3 regions of the Pseudoalteromonas sp. P1-8 genome follow, and region 2 is predicted to be linked to each of the others. Evidence: predicted binding sites of a transcription regulator. Region 2 holds the regulator's gene; each other region holds the start of a gene.
The links. Region 2 encodes LexA, which represses DNA repair genes until DNA is damaged. Its sites were predicted from a motif close to TACTGTATNNNNATACAGTA; they were not measured.
Positions count from the first base shown of each region.

Region 1: the regulator LexA is predicted to act here: its motif matches at 2,215-2,234, upstream of ruvC (crossover junction endodeoxyribonuclease RuvC).
Region 3: the regulator LexA is predicted to act here: its motif matches at 1,861-1,880, upstream of AN213_RS00840 (SulA-like leucine-rich domain-containing protein).

Region 1 covers NZ_LJSO01000007.1:151,161-155,513, forward strand. Annotated here, with positions in the region: gene ruvB (Holliday junction branch migration DNA helicase RuvB) at 6-1,010, opposite strand; gene ruvA (Holliday junction branch migration protein RuvA) at 1,018-1,638, opposite strand; gene ruvC (crossover junction endodeoxyribonuclease RuvC) at 1,640-2,164, opposite strand; gene AN213_RS11740 (ABC transporter permease) at 2,301-4,353, opposite strand, start outside.
Region 2 covers NZ_LJSO01000006.1:196,336-200,688, forward strand. Annotated here, with positions in the region: gene AN213_RS10565 (VOC family protein) at 1-12, shown strand, start outside; gene AN213_RS20560 (hypothetical protein) at 1-391, opposite strand, end outside; gene AN213_RS20565 (hypothetical protein) at 477-755, opposite strand; gene AN213_RS10575 (hypothetical protein) at 914-1,294, shown strand; gene AN213_RS10580 (PaaI family thioesterase) at 1,302-1,739, opposite strand; gene lexA (transcriptional repressor LexA) at 1,901-2,518, shown strand; gene coxB (cytochrome c oxidase subunit II) at 2,956-4,098, shown strand; gene ctaD (cytochrome c oxidase subunit I) at 4,098-4,353, shown strand, end outside.
Region 3 covers NZ_LJSO01000001.1:197,861-202,213, reverse strand. Annotated here, with positions in the region: gene AN213_RS00855 (alpha/beta hydrolase) at 1-56, shown strand, start outside; gene AN213_RS00850 (alpha/beta hydrolase) at 59-883, shown strand; gene AN213_RS00845 (YchJ family protein) at 880-1,359, opposite strand; gene AN213_RS00840 (SulA-like leucine-rich domain-containing protein) at 1,400-1,837, opposite strand; gene AN213_RS00835 (S9 family peptidase) at 2,140-4,065, opposite strand; gene fadE (acyl-CoA dehydrogenase FadE) at 4,265-4,353, opposite strand, start outside.

The DNA of each region.
Region 1 (4,353 bases), on a different contig from region 2:
TTTAGTTATTTCTCAGGCGTTAGCCCAAAGTGTAAATAAGCAATGTCTGAAACGAGTCGTCCGCGTGGGGTACGCTGAATAAAGCCTTGTTGAATTAAAAACGGCTCTATCACATCTTCGATGGTTTCTTTTTCTTCGCCAATTGCAGCCGCTAGGTTATCAAGGCCAACTGGGCCGCCCATAAATTTTTCGATAATAGCTAGCAAGTATTTTCTATCCATGTAGTCAAAACCGCTTTTATCGACATCAATCATATCGAGGGCTTGCTCTGCAACTGTGGCATTCACTTTGCCGTCTGATTTCACTTGGGTGTAATCACGAACGCGGCGTAATAAACGGTTTGCTATGCGCGGTGTACCGCGTGAACGCTTGGCGATTTCGGTTGCACCTTCATCACACATGGTTAAGTCTAAAAAGCTTGCTGAGCGGGCAACAATTTTTGATAAGTCTTCAACAGAATAAAACTCTAATCGCTGAACAATACCAAAACGGTCTCTAAGTGGTGAGGTGAGTGAGCCAGCACGAGTTGTTGCACCAATTAAAGTAAATGGCGGCAAATCAAGCTTGATTGAGCGTGCTGCGGGGCCCTCACCTATCATTATATCCAGCTGATAATCTTCCATTGCAGGATACAAAATCTCTTCGACTTGCGGGCTCAAACGGTGTATTTCGTCAATAAACAGTACGTCACCTTCTTCAAGGTTCGTTAAAAGCGCAGCTAAATCGCCTGCTTTTTCGAGTACTGGCCCCGACGTTGTTTTAATATTAACGTTAAGCTCGTTGGCAACAATATTTGCAAGTGTGGTTTTACCAAGACCCGGTGGACCAAATATTAATAAGTGATCCAGCGCTTCACCACGGTGGCGAGCTGCCTCGATAAAAATCTCCATTTGTTGCTTAACATGCGGCTGGCCTGTGTAATCGGTTAACAGCTTTGGTCGTATTGCACGATCAACACTGTCTTCGTTACTTTGTTCACTCGCATCTATTAAGCGATCTGCTTCAATCATGGTTTACTCACAACATTGATTTTAGAGCTTCTTTAATTAGAACCTCGGTCGTCATATCTGGTTTGTTCACTGTTTTAACCGCTTTTTGTGCTTGCGGTAGCTTATAGCCTAATGCCACAAGTGCTGATACTGCATCATCGGCAGCATTATTTGCCACTAGGGTATCATCACTTGATGGCTCAATGACGGCATTATCGCTAAATGGTGTAAATAAGTCATTACCCCAATCTTTGAGTCTGTCTTTCATTTCGAGCACTAAACGCTCAGCCGTTTTTTTACCAACACCTGGCAGTTTAACCAGTGTTGTTGCATCTTCATTGTTAACACAACTTACAAATTGCTGCGCTGACATACCCGATAAAATAGCAAGACCAAGTTTTGGCCCTACACCATTGGCTTTTAAAAGCTCTCTAAATAAAGCGCGTTCGGTTTTGTTGTTAAAGCCAAATAATAGCTGGGCATCTTCACGTACCACAAAATGGGTATAAATAACCGCTTGCTCACCCACTGCCGGTAAATCATAAAAGCAAGTCATGGGCATTTGTACTTCGTAGCCTACACCACTTACTTCAATAAGAATTTCTGGTGGCTGCTTTTCAACAAGTAAGCCATTTAATCGACCAATCATATTACTTCCTTAATCTTCCTCTTACGGTTTTGCTCGCACTGCCCGCAAGTTTTATTAAATTTTGTTCTGAGTGTGCATGACAAATAGCAATTGCTAAGGCATCTGCGGCATCGGCTTGAGGGGTACCTGGCAGCTTTAAAATGTTTTTAACCATATGCTGTACTTGAGACTTATCGGCGCCGCCATTACCTACAACAGCCTGCTTAATTTGCCTAGCTGAATATTCATAAACTGGCAGCTCTGCCATTGAAGCGCCAACAATCGCTGCTCCACGTGCTTGACCGAGTTTAAGCGCTGAGTCTGGGTTGTGTGCCATAAACACTTTTTCTATAGCAAAACTGTCTGGTGAGAATTGCTCTACTAATTGACTGATCCCTTGGTAAATCATTTTTAAGCGTACCGGAAAATCGTGATCGGCCAGTTTAATGCAGCCACTGCCTAAATAAGTGAACTTAGCACCTTGGTGAGCAATCACGCCGTACCCTGTTAATCGTGAACCAGGATCAATCCCTAAAATTATCGCCAACTAACTGACCCGTCTATTATCATTATTATCTGCGGTTAATAATGCCAGAGCACTGTATAAATTACCAGTAACCAATTGCAATTCATAAAAAATGCCCGCAATTGCGAGCATTTTATAGTCAACTTTCAAGAGACTTTTACGCGAGTGAACGTAACAGGCCTTGGGTATTTTTTCGCATTGTGCGGGCTATCATCAAATAACCTAAACATGCCACAAATAAGCCCCCGACTGCAGGGCCAATCACCCAAATATGAGGGTGGAACTTACCTGCTAAATCGAACATCTGTTTTTGTACTATTAACAGAGCAATGTCACTGACAATGGCTGCGACTAAACCTGCGGTAACACCTAATAGTAAAAACTCATATAAGGTGGCATTTTTAATTAAGCGCCCTTTCGCACCTAAAGTTCGCAAAATAACAATCTCTTGCATTCGCTCGCCTAAACTTGCTTGCACTTGTGAAATCAGAACTAAAGCACCACAGGCAACCACAATCGCTAGTACAAAGCCAATCGCTAACGATACTTGCTCTATGGTTGAGCGAATTTGTTTAATAAAGCTCTCAACATCTATCACGTTAACCGTTGGGTATTGACGCATCAACTCATTAAACTCACGTTTTTTCTCTGCTTTTACATTCACTGATGAAATATAAGTAGCAGGAAAGCTCGCTAGTACATCAGGGCTTAAAATAATAAAGAAGTTAGGTTTAAGTGTGGTCCAATTAACCTTACGTACACTGGTGATTTTTGCATCAAACGACTGCGCACCAATTAAGAAAGTAAGCGTATCGCCAATTTGTACATCAAGGCGTTCAAGCATCGACTCTTCTACCGATGCCTCGGCTACTGAGTCTTCACTAAACCATGTACCGTCGATAAGCTCGTTTTGATTAGGTAAGTCTTTACGCCAAGTTAGGTTTAACTCACGACCAATACCAGAGCGGGCTTCTTCGTCTTTCTTTTCGTTGTCTTCTTGCGATACTTCGCGGGCAACCAACTCACCATTTACGGCGTTTACACGGCCACGAACAACCGGATAGAAATCAGACGTTGGCATATCGTTTTGCGCTAAGAAGCTAGTTATAGGCTCTAACTCTTGCTCAGTAATGTTCACTAAAAATGAATTAGGGGCATTTTCAGGAAGCTGAGACTGCCAATCCGAAATCATGTCGTTCTTAAGTACAATTAAAAACAGTAATAACTTGATAGCCAAAGCAAAGCTAATTAATTGTACCGCATTCACATTGGCACGCTTTTGAATTGACGCAATCGCCAATGACCAACTATTGCCCGGACTCAAGCCAAGTTTGCGGCCACCACCAAAAATAACCTTTGATAAACCAAATAACACCGCAATTAAAAATGCCGTCGAAAGGAACAAAATTGCACTAATTTTGATGTTGTTACTAAATAACCACATCAGTAAAAACACAGTAAGCGCCGACATAGTAAGGTGCACTTTACTTACTAATAAACGGTCGCCTAAGTTACGACGCAGTACACGTAGCGGCGGAATATCAAATAAATCGAGTAGCGGTTTAATTGAAAACATAACCGCACAAATCACACCCGTGCTAATCGCAATGATCCAAGGCTTTGCCGATGCACTCGGCAATGCTGAGCCCATGGTTTGTGCCAAATAATCCGTGGCAACCGCTTGTAAACCATAACCAATCAGTAAACCGACAATCACCGACATTGAACATACAAGGCTCAAATGTAATAAATAGATCTTACGGATCATAGAGCGGCTACCGCCAAGCGTTTTCATCATAGCAACTGGGTCGTACTGACGCTCACAATACCGTTTTGCCGATACCGCAATAGCAACAGCAGCTAAAATAATGCCAAGTAAACCAGCTAGCAATAAATAGCTTTCGGCACGATTTAAACTATTAGAAATAGGTGACTGGCGGTCTTTAACGCCATACCAACGCTGGTTTTCTTTCATCTGTGGTTTTAACCAAGCATAAAAGCTATCTAAGTTGTCTTTGTCGCCAGCATAAAGTTGGCGGTAAAACACCCGACTGCCCGGCTGAATTACCTCTGTAACAGCAATGTCTGCTTCATTAATTAAGATTCGCTGGCTGCTCGAGAACACATTAAACGGTGCATCTGGCTCTTCGGCTACAACATGACTAGCCGTAAACGTAGCAGCACCAAGCTCTACTTTATCGCCCACTTTA
Region 2 (4,353 bases):
CAACACGTGTAGCTGGCTTTTTACGTTTAATTCGAACGTTTTGTAGTAACAAGAGAACTCCTGTAATACAAAATAGTACGCTAGTGGCTGAGAAGCTGATGAGTAGTGGATTGTTAAAGTTCTCACGCTCATCATAATCCATAATGTGTAGCATCCAGAAAAAGTCGAAAATGCGCCACAGGGTGCTGCGCACAGTTATAACTTTACCGGTTTGGCTATCTAAATATAAGGTTGTTGTTAACCAATCATCGAAGCTAATTTGCCAAACATTGGCTTTGTGACCGACTTCTCTAGGCCCTTTTGTTAATAACTGCGCTTGCGTTATTTTTGCGTCAATAAGCAGGTGAGCTTGCGCATTTTCAATGATTTGCGCTTTACTCGGTGCAGGCATTTTAGCACCTGTTCTGCCATCAAAAATAAACGTACCGCTAGAGGATGTAACTTCTATAATCGGGGTATTTAAAAAATGGCTATATTTAATACCCTCGATTTGCTCGTTGCTCGATTTGCTCGATTTGCTCGATTTGCTCGATTTGCTCGAATTGCGCTGTTATTTTATCAATTGAAGCGGGGTAGTCCGACAATAAAAATGGACTACTTAAACTGCGATTAGCCAGATGCTTACCATGCACTTTTTCAAGTGGTAATGAGCTCATCACAAGCCCACCTAAAAGCCAAAAAAAGATCTGCAAAGCAAGTAAGTAGCCAAGCCATTTATGCCCTTTACGAGCATACTTAAACAGGCGTTTATTCATTATTACCCCGTTATTATTGTTATGTGGGCGCTATTTTAGGTTGTTTAGCTAGATTGCCAATGCGGCATAATGTCGCATTAACTGTATTCTAGATTTGGTATATATACAAAACTGAGTTAAAGTTTCAGTCGATATAAATAGAGGGTAAAAACGAGAGTATGTCGGAAATTCAATTTTTAAATGTAGATCTGGAGCTTGAATCAAAGCACGATATTAGTGCGCTTGTTGCTGATTTGAAGAAAAACGCCATGGTTTTACATTATGACCAAGATGAATACCGCCAACTAGCACGTATTGAAGCAACCGCAGATATCAGCTCTCCTGATAAAGCAATTAACCAGCTTTGCGAGCTTATTGAGTCTTGCTCGCGCAATGCATTAAAACAGTGGTTATCGTGCTCAAAGCGTACATTTGATATAGGCTTTGAATCAGGTAATTCGCCTAAATGCTTTAACCAACCCCTGCATGCCGATACCTTGTTACGTATCTCTGCAATTGGCGCAGGGATTGAAATTACTATTTATCCTGTCGAAAAATAGCCTGAATTTATCGCTCTACAACAGCTGCGGTCATTCTTGATACGCAGCAAAGCTCTCCTGCGGCATTGGTAATTTTAATATCCCAAACAGAAGTTCGCTTACCTAAATGCAGCGGTCTAGCAGTTGCTGTTAACGTTCCTTTGCGTGACGCTTTCATGTGGTTGGCATTAATTTCTTGGCCAACAGCATAAAACTTATTGAAATCAACCACGAAATTGGCTGCATAGCTTGCCACTGTCTCTGCTAATACAACGTTTGCTCCGCCATGGACCATGCCCATAGGGTTATGATGCTCAGGAATAGCAGGCATGGTTGCCATTAAATAATCATCGCCAATTTCAGTTACCTCAATGCCCATAGTTTTCATTAAAGTGCCTTGACCGGTAATCCCTTGTTCAAGCTCTTTGCAAAGCTCTAACGTGATTGGTTGGTGCCAAATACTCATTGTGTTTCCTTAGCCTGCTAATTAAAGCTAATACCTTATGGCATCTTTCGGTGTGGTTCAATGTTAGTTTTGTAGCAATATGATGGGGTTAATTTAAATTTGCGATTTTCAAATAACTGTATATACTCACAGTTAAATGTACTGTATGGAAAACCAGTTGTATGCGCCCATTAACTAAACGCCAATCGCAAATTTTAGAACTAATTAAAGTCTTTATTAAAGATACAGGCATGCCACCTACGCGTGCTGAAATAGCTCAAACATTGGGTTTTAAAAGTGCCAATGCTGCTGAAGAACACCTAAAAGCACTGGCAAAAAAAGGCATGATCAAAATGAAGCCTGGGGCGAGTCGCGGTATTCAGTTAATTGAAGAAGATGAGCCAGAGCAGTTAGGCTTACCTTTAATTGGCCGTGTTGCAGCTGGTGAACCTATTTTGGCTCAAGAGCATGTTGAAAGTCACTGCCAAGTTGATCCTTCATTATTTAAACCTGCTGCTGATTTCTTACTGCGTGTAAATGGTATGAGTATGAAAGACATTGGTATTATGGATGGCGATTTGCTTGCAGTACACAGAACACAAGTTGCTGAAAACGGGCAAGTAGTTGTAGCTCGAGTCGATGAAGATGTAACAGTTAAGCGTCTAGAAAAAGCGGGTCGCAAAGTACTTTTACACGCTGAGAACGAAGAGTTTTCGCCTATTGAGGTTGATCTTGAGCATGAGTCGTTCAACATCGAGGGGTTAGCGGTAGGTGTTATTCGTAACGCTGACTGGATGTAAGCGTTCCCAATTTGGTGCATCAAATTGACTCAATTTGGTGCGCCGCTGAAATTTTACTACTTAATTAGGATTTGTGAATCCTTACTCTTCATTTAAAGCCTTATATGGCGCAGTTTTCCTCTCTTTTTATATTTCGTTCTTACTCCTAAACATTAAATAACGCGCTGATTATAGTTGTTATTTCTGCACCAAAATAAACATTTATTATCATTAAAACTTGCTTATTGGTCATTTTTTAACTAATTGGTTAATACACTGTATTAACACCTAATTAATAAAAAGACACAAAAATGTGCGAGGTGTTAGTCAAGGGGTCGGTATCATAAGTGGGTCAAAATGATACGTAGTCGCTCTGAACAATAAGAAAAACGAATGGGCACCTTGTTGTATCGCCTTTTCGCTTTGCGTCTTGCAATAGCATCTAAAGGAGCCGTCACATGGGTAAACTGCGTTACGCCTTGTGGCTTATATTGTTTGCACTTCCTGAGCTTGCATTGGCAAATAGCCAATACAATATGCGTAAAGGGGTGACCGATATAAGTAATAATGTTTATGAGTTACACATGACGATATTTATTATCTGCTGTGTAATCGGCATCATCGTATTTGCGGTGATGTTTTGGGCTTTAATACACCACCGTAAATCCAAAGGGGCCAAGCCTGCCCAATTTCATGAAAGTACAAAAGTTGAAATACTTTGGACTGCCATTCCATTTGTCATCTTAATCGCCATGGCTGTGCCTGCCACAAAAACCTTAATTGCCATGGAAGATGCTTCTAAAGCCGATATCACCATTAAAGTGACTGGCTCACAATGGAAGTGGCATTACGAGTACATGGGTGAAGACATTGCTTATTACTCGATTCTATCTACTCCTAAAGATCAAATAGACAACCAAGCAGAGAAAACTGAGCATTATTTGCTTGAAGTAGATAAACCGCTAGTACTTCCTATCAATAAAAAAGTTCGCTTTTTAATGACCTCAGACGATGTAATTCATTCATGGTGGGTGCCTGATTTTGCGGTTAAAAAGGATGCAAATCCTGGGTTTATCAATGAAGCGTGGACACGTATTAACGAGCCAGGAGTATACCGTGGTCAATGTGCTGAGTTATGCGGTAAAGATCATGGCTTTATGCCTGTTGTGGTGAAAGCCTTACCTGAAGATGAATTTGCTAATTGGCTTGCAGATGCCAAGCAAGAAAAAGCCAATGCGGCCGCAGCAGATGCTGCTTTGCTTGATCAAACATTACCGAAAGAAGAGCTTATGGTCTTAGGTGAGCAAGTGTATATGGCAAGCTGTGCTGCATGTCACCAACCTACCGGTATGGGCCTACCAGGCGTATTTCCAGCACTTAAAGGCAGCCCGATTGTATTAGGTGATGTAAAAGATCACATAGATATCGTGTTACACGGTAAGCCTGGCACAGCAATGCAAGCGTTTGATAAACAGCTTTCAATTAAGCAACTTGCTGCGGTTATTACTTATAAGCGAAACGCGTGGGGTAATGATACCGGCGATGTTATCCAACCGAGTCAAATTCAAGCCGCGATTGATGCAGCAGCGGAGGCGAACTAATGAGTAATGTTATTAACGAGCAAGCAACTGGGCATGCGCATCACGACCATCACCATCCTGCTAAAGGTTTTAAGCGCTGGCTTTACACCACCAATCATAAAGACATCGGGAGTTTATACCTGATTTTTTCACTCACCATGTTTTTAATTGGTGGAGCCATGGCAATGGTGATCCGTGCTGAACTCTTTCAGCCTGGATTACAGCTAGTCGACCCGCACTTTTTTAACCAAATGACCACAGTACATGGTTTGATTA
Region 3 (4,353 bases), on a different contig from region 2:
TTTATAAACCAAAAGATGAGTGGCTGTTACCAATTAAGAAGTGGTTAAAGGATTAACTATGCCTTATATATTGCTCGTTTTGGTGATCAGTGTTTTGGGCGTGACCTCCGTAAGCTATGCTGAGCCGTTTACTTTGCCACATACTAATACTGTGTTACTTAAAGATAAACATACCGAAAACGAATACCCCATTACGATTAAATTGCCACGCAGCTACCAAAAGCAAAACCAGAAGCGCTACCCAGTTGTTTACCTGTTAGATGCAAACTACAGTTTGCCAATTACCTCTGGTGCTAGTCGCTTTATGATGAATTCGGGGGCTATAGAAGAGGTAATTATCGTTGCAGTAGGATATCAAAAAGGTGTATCAGGGCTTGATAGCCGTATTTATGACTATACGCCATTTGAAGATAAAAATTGGCAGCGTAAAACTGGCGGAGCAAGTCAGTATCTAAACTACCTAAAACATACTGTATTGCCTTATATTGAGGCCGACTTCAGAACAACCCAAAAAAGTACGTTAGTCGGTAACTCACTTGGCGGTTTATTTGCGGCTTATACCTTATTCACTGAGCCTTCGCTTTTTTCAAATTATATTATCGGCAGTCCTTCAGTGTGGTTTAAAGAAAACTCAATATTAGCTATGGCTGTAAAACCAGCTGCCAACACAACAAAAGTTTACATCGCAGTGGGAGAACTTGAAGAAAGCGAAGGTGAAAAAATGGTGTCGGGCGCAAGGCAATTAGCAGCTAAAATTAATAAACATAGCGGCGCGCTGGTTACAACAAATTTATTTGTTATCCCTCAGGCACGCCATGCAACTGCATTCCCAACAACGATTACCCAAGCCTTAGACTGGATTTACCAGGTTAATGGTAATTAAAGAGCGTGACACTTTTTATATTTTTTGCCGCTCCCACAAGGGCACTCGTCGTTACGGCCAATTTTAATATCTGCAACTGGCGTTATATCACCATCTAAGTAACGCCATAGGCCATCTTCTTTAATAAAACGCGACTTTTCGTGTAACTCACAATACAAGTTTTGGTAAAAGTAATTAGCTTTAAATTCGACAAAACCTTCTTGATCATTATGTTCAGTATCTAAAACACTTAGCTTGGTAAAACGGCAGCTATTAGCAAAATCTTTAATTTCGCGAACAGGGTTAGCGGCTTGCTGGCTTTGTGCATAGGTACTGAATACATATTTCGCATCTTTCAGCGCGTATGCACTAAAACGAGAACGCATAAGTTGCTCTGGCGTATCAGCTTGGCTTGCACCTGTATGAAAAGGTTGGCAGCAAAGCTCGTAAGTCGATTCGCTGCCACAAGGACAAAGGGAGTGTGTGAGTGATGTCATAACAACTTACCTAAAACTATAAATTGTTATTTTAACAAGCCTATTGTGGCTGCGGTACTAAATTGTTTAATTGAGCGCTTTTTGTAAAACAATAAAACTTAGCAGATGCCTGCTCAAGGTTTAAGTTCATCGAATCAAGTTGATGATTGTTAACAATATCTGTCCATGTGATCACAGCAGCAAAATTACCGTTATGTAATGCTGAACTAAGAACATACTCAAGATTAACTAAATGTTTTTGTCTGATCACAAGAAGTTTGCTGGTATCAATCGAACACGAATCTAGTAAGGCTTTACTAGGAACATGATCAGGAGCAATTAATAGTGTCCATGCATTTTGGCTATTGTAATGATGCAATACTTTTAATAGCTCAAAGGTTGCTGATATTTCGTCTTCAATTTGAATTAAATTAACAGACGCTTTGTCGTTATCTTGTTGGTAGCTTTTAACTGTTCTTAAGGTAATTGGCTGTAACATAACTTTCACTCACTGGTTGTTTATACAGTATGTGTATACAGTAGTTTATACAGTGTTTTTGCGCAAGTACTTTTTTGCTATTTTTTAACCAATTATTCAGTTTTATTTTAGTTAATATTATTTAATTGTTATTAAACAGTTGCTTATGGTTTTATTTTGAAGGTTGGAAAAGGTGAAAAATTTACCATTAAATCCACACAGTATTTTATACAGTACTGTATAAACTGTTAAATTTTGATTCTATACAGGTGTTTTGCATAAAAAAGCCGGCATAATACCGGCTCTTTATCTTTGCAATTTTGCTATTTATCTAAGTAGGTATTTAAGAACTCAAGGTATGCATTTGAGGCTTTTATGCGGTTTTCTTTTTTAGTAAAACCATGGCCTTCATCATCGAATAATACATATTCAACAGGCACGCCATTTGCCTTTACAGCGGCAACAAGTTCATCGCTTTCAACTTGTAAAACGCGTGGGTCGTTAGCACCTTGGATCACCATTAATGGCTTGGTGATGTTTTTAGCATGAAATAGTGGCGAAATGGCACGGTGACGTTCACCGTCTGTCGCTGGGTCGCCCATTTCATCATACAGTGCCTTTTTAAAGCTTTCCCACCATGGTGGAATTGAGTTTAAGGTTCTAACCCAGTTTGTTACACCAAATATATTAATGCCTACTTTGAACTCTTCTGGTTCAAAGGCAAGTGCTGCGGCGGTCATAAAGCCACCATAGCTGCCCCCCATGATGCCAATTTTATCAGCATCAACCCAATCTAGGCTTTGCAGGTGTTTTTTACCGTAAACAATATCTTGTAAATCGTCAGTGCCGTGTTTTTTATCATCTAAATGGAAGAAGGTTTTACCATAGCCTGAGCTGCCACGGTTATTTACTGCAAAAATGGCATAACCATGATTGACTAGATGCTGCTGCATTGCACTATATCCTGTGCGACTTTGGCCGCCAGGACCGCCGTGCACCCAAACTAAAGCTGGTACTTTGTTGTTACTATTAGCTTGCTTAGGCTTATATAAAACCCCAGGGATCTCTAAACCATCAAAGCTTTTAAAGCGCACAATTGTGCTTTCAACCAAGTCATTTTGATCAATGGCATCACTTAATGTGTTGGTTAATTGTTTAGCTTTTGATTCACCGAGTTGCCACACAAATAGGTTACTTGGCGAGGTATCTGAATTTAAATAAAACGCCATGGTCTTTTCATCAGCTGAAAAGTTCACACCACGTAAGTTACCAGCAGGCAGCGATGGCATGGCAATACCTTTACCTGTGGTGGTATCAATTATCGACACTTTAGTGCTTGCGTCAGCATTAACACCGCTTACTTGATAACGGCCAGATTTAGAGAAGTAAATAAAACTCACATCCCACTCATCTTTGAGGGCAGGGCTGTGCTCGCCGGTCGTTAAGTCATAGCGCCACACCTCTGCAAATTCACCTTTGGCATCGGTTGAGTAATATAATGATTTACTGTCTCTTGAGAAGGTTTCTGGGCCATACTTAGCGTCATCGTCATGACGGGTAATGAGCTCTGGTTTCAGTGTTTTCTTACTCGTATCGAGAATAAATACATCGCTGTCTTTGTTCGAATTGTTTTTCGATAAAGCAATAAAGCGGCCGTCAGGGCTGATTGCGCCGACATCTAGCCCCATAGTATTTTGATAAACAGGCGTTACTTCATAGCTGTTAGCATCAACACGATATAGGTCCATAAACTTAGCATCACGCTGATTGCTGGTTATAAAAAAGTGTTTACCGTCTTCTGTGAAGCCTGCAAATCCTGCACGGGTTTCTTCACCTGGCGTAAGATCTTTAACTGTGCCATCTGTTTCGCGAACGTAGATGTGATAACGCTCGTTACCACCAGAGTCTTTAGTAAATAGTACGCGCTCATCTTTAGGGAAATAAGCCACAGCATAAGTACTGTCTTCAAAGTCTGTTAAGCGGGTTTTTTGGGCGGTTTTTATATCTACTTCATAAAGGCTATAAATGCCGCTTTCGTCACTGCTAACGAGTATTTTGTCGCCTTTCGGTGAAAAGCTGCTGCCCATAATTGAGGTTGTATCAAAAAAGGTTTCAGCGTCGTACTGTTTAACAGTTTGGCTTTGTTGCACGCTTTCGGTGCTACTTGTTGATGGGGTTGATTGAGAACATCCTGCCAGTGCAAGGCTAAGCGCGCATGCAACGGCAGCTAGTTGAAAACTCGGTTTCATTGTAATTATTCCTTGTTAATTTTTCGTTATAAAGTGTTGCCTGTTCATAATCTAAACGCAAGTTTTACCCGTTCGATATTTGTTACAAATCATGTAAATAAATAGGGACATGAGTGTGCTAGAGGGTTTATAAACAAAAAAAACCAGCGCAATTTGCGCTGGTTTGGTTTTTCATAACAATTGGAATTGTTTTGCTAGCTTAAGCGGCGTCTGCTTTTTTATCGCTCTCGCCGCGGGCAACATTACCTGCAACTAAGTCTGCTGGGTCAAAGTCGTCAACGTTAATAA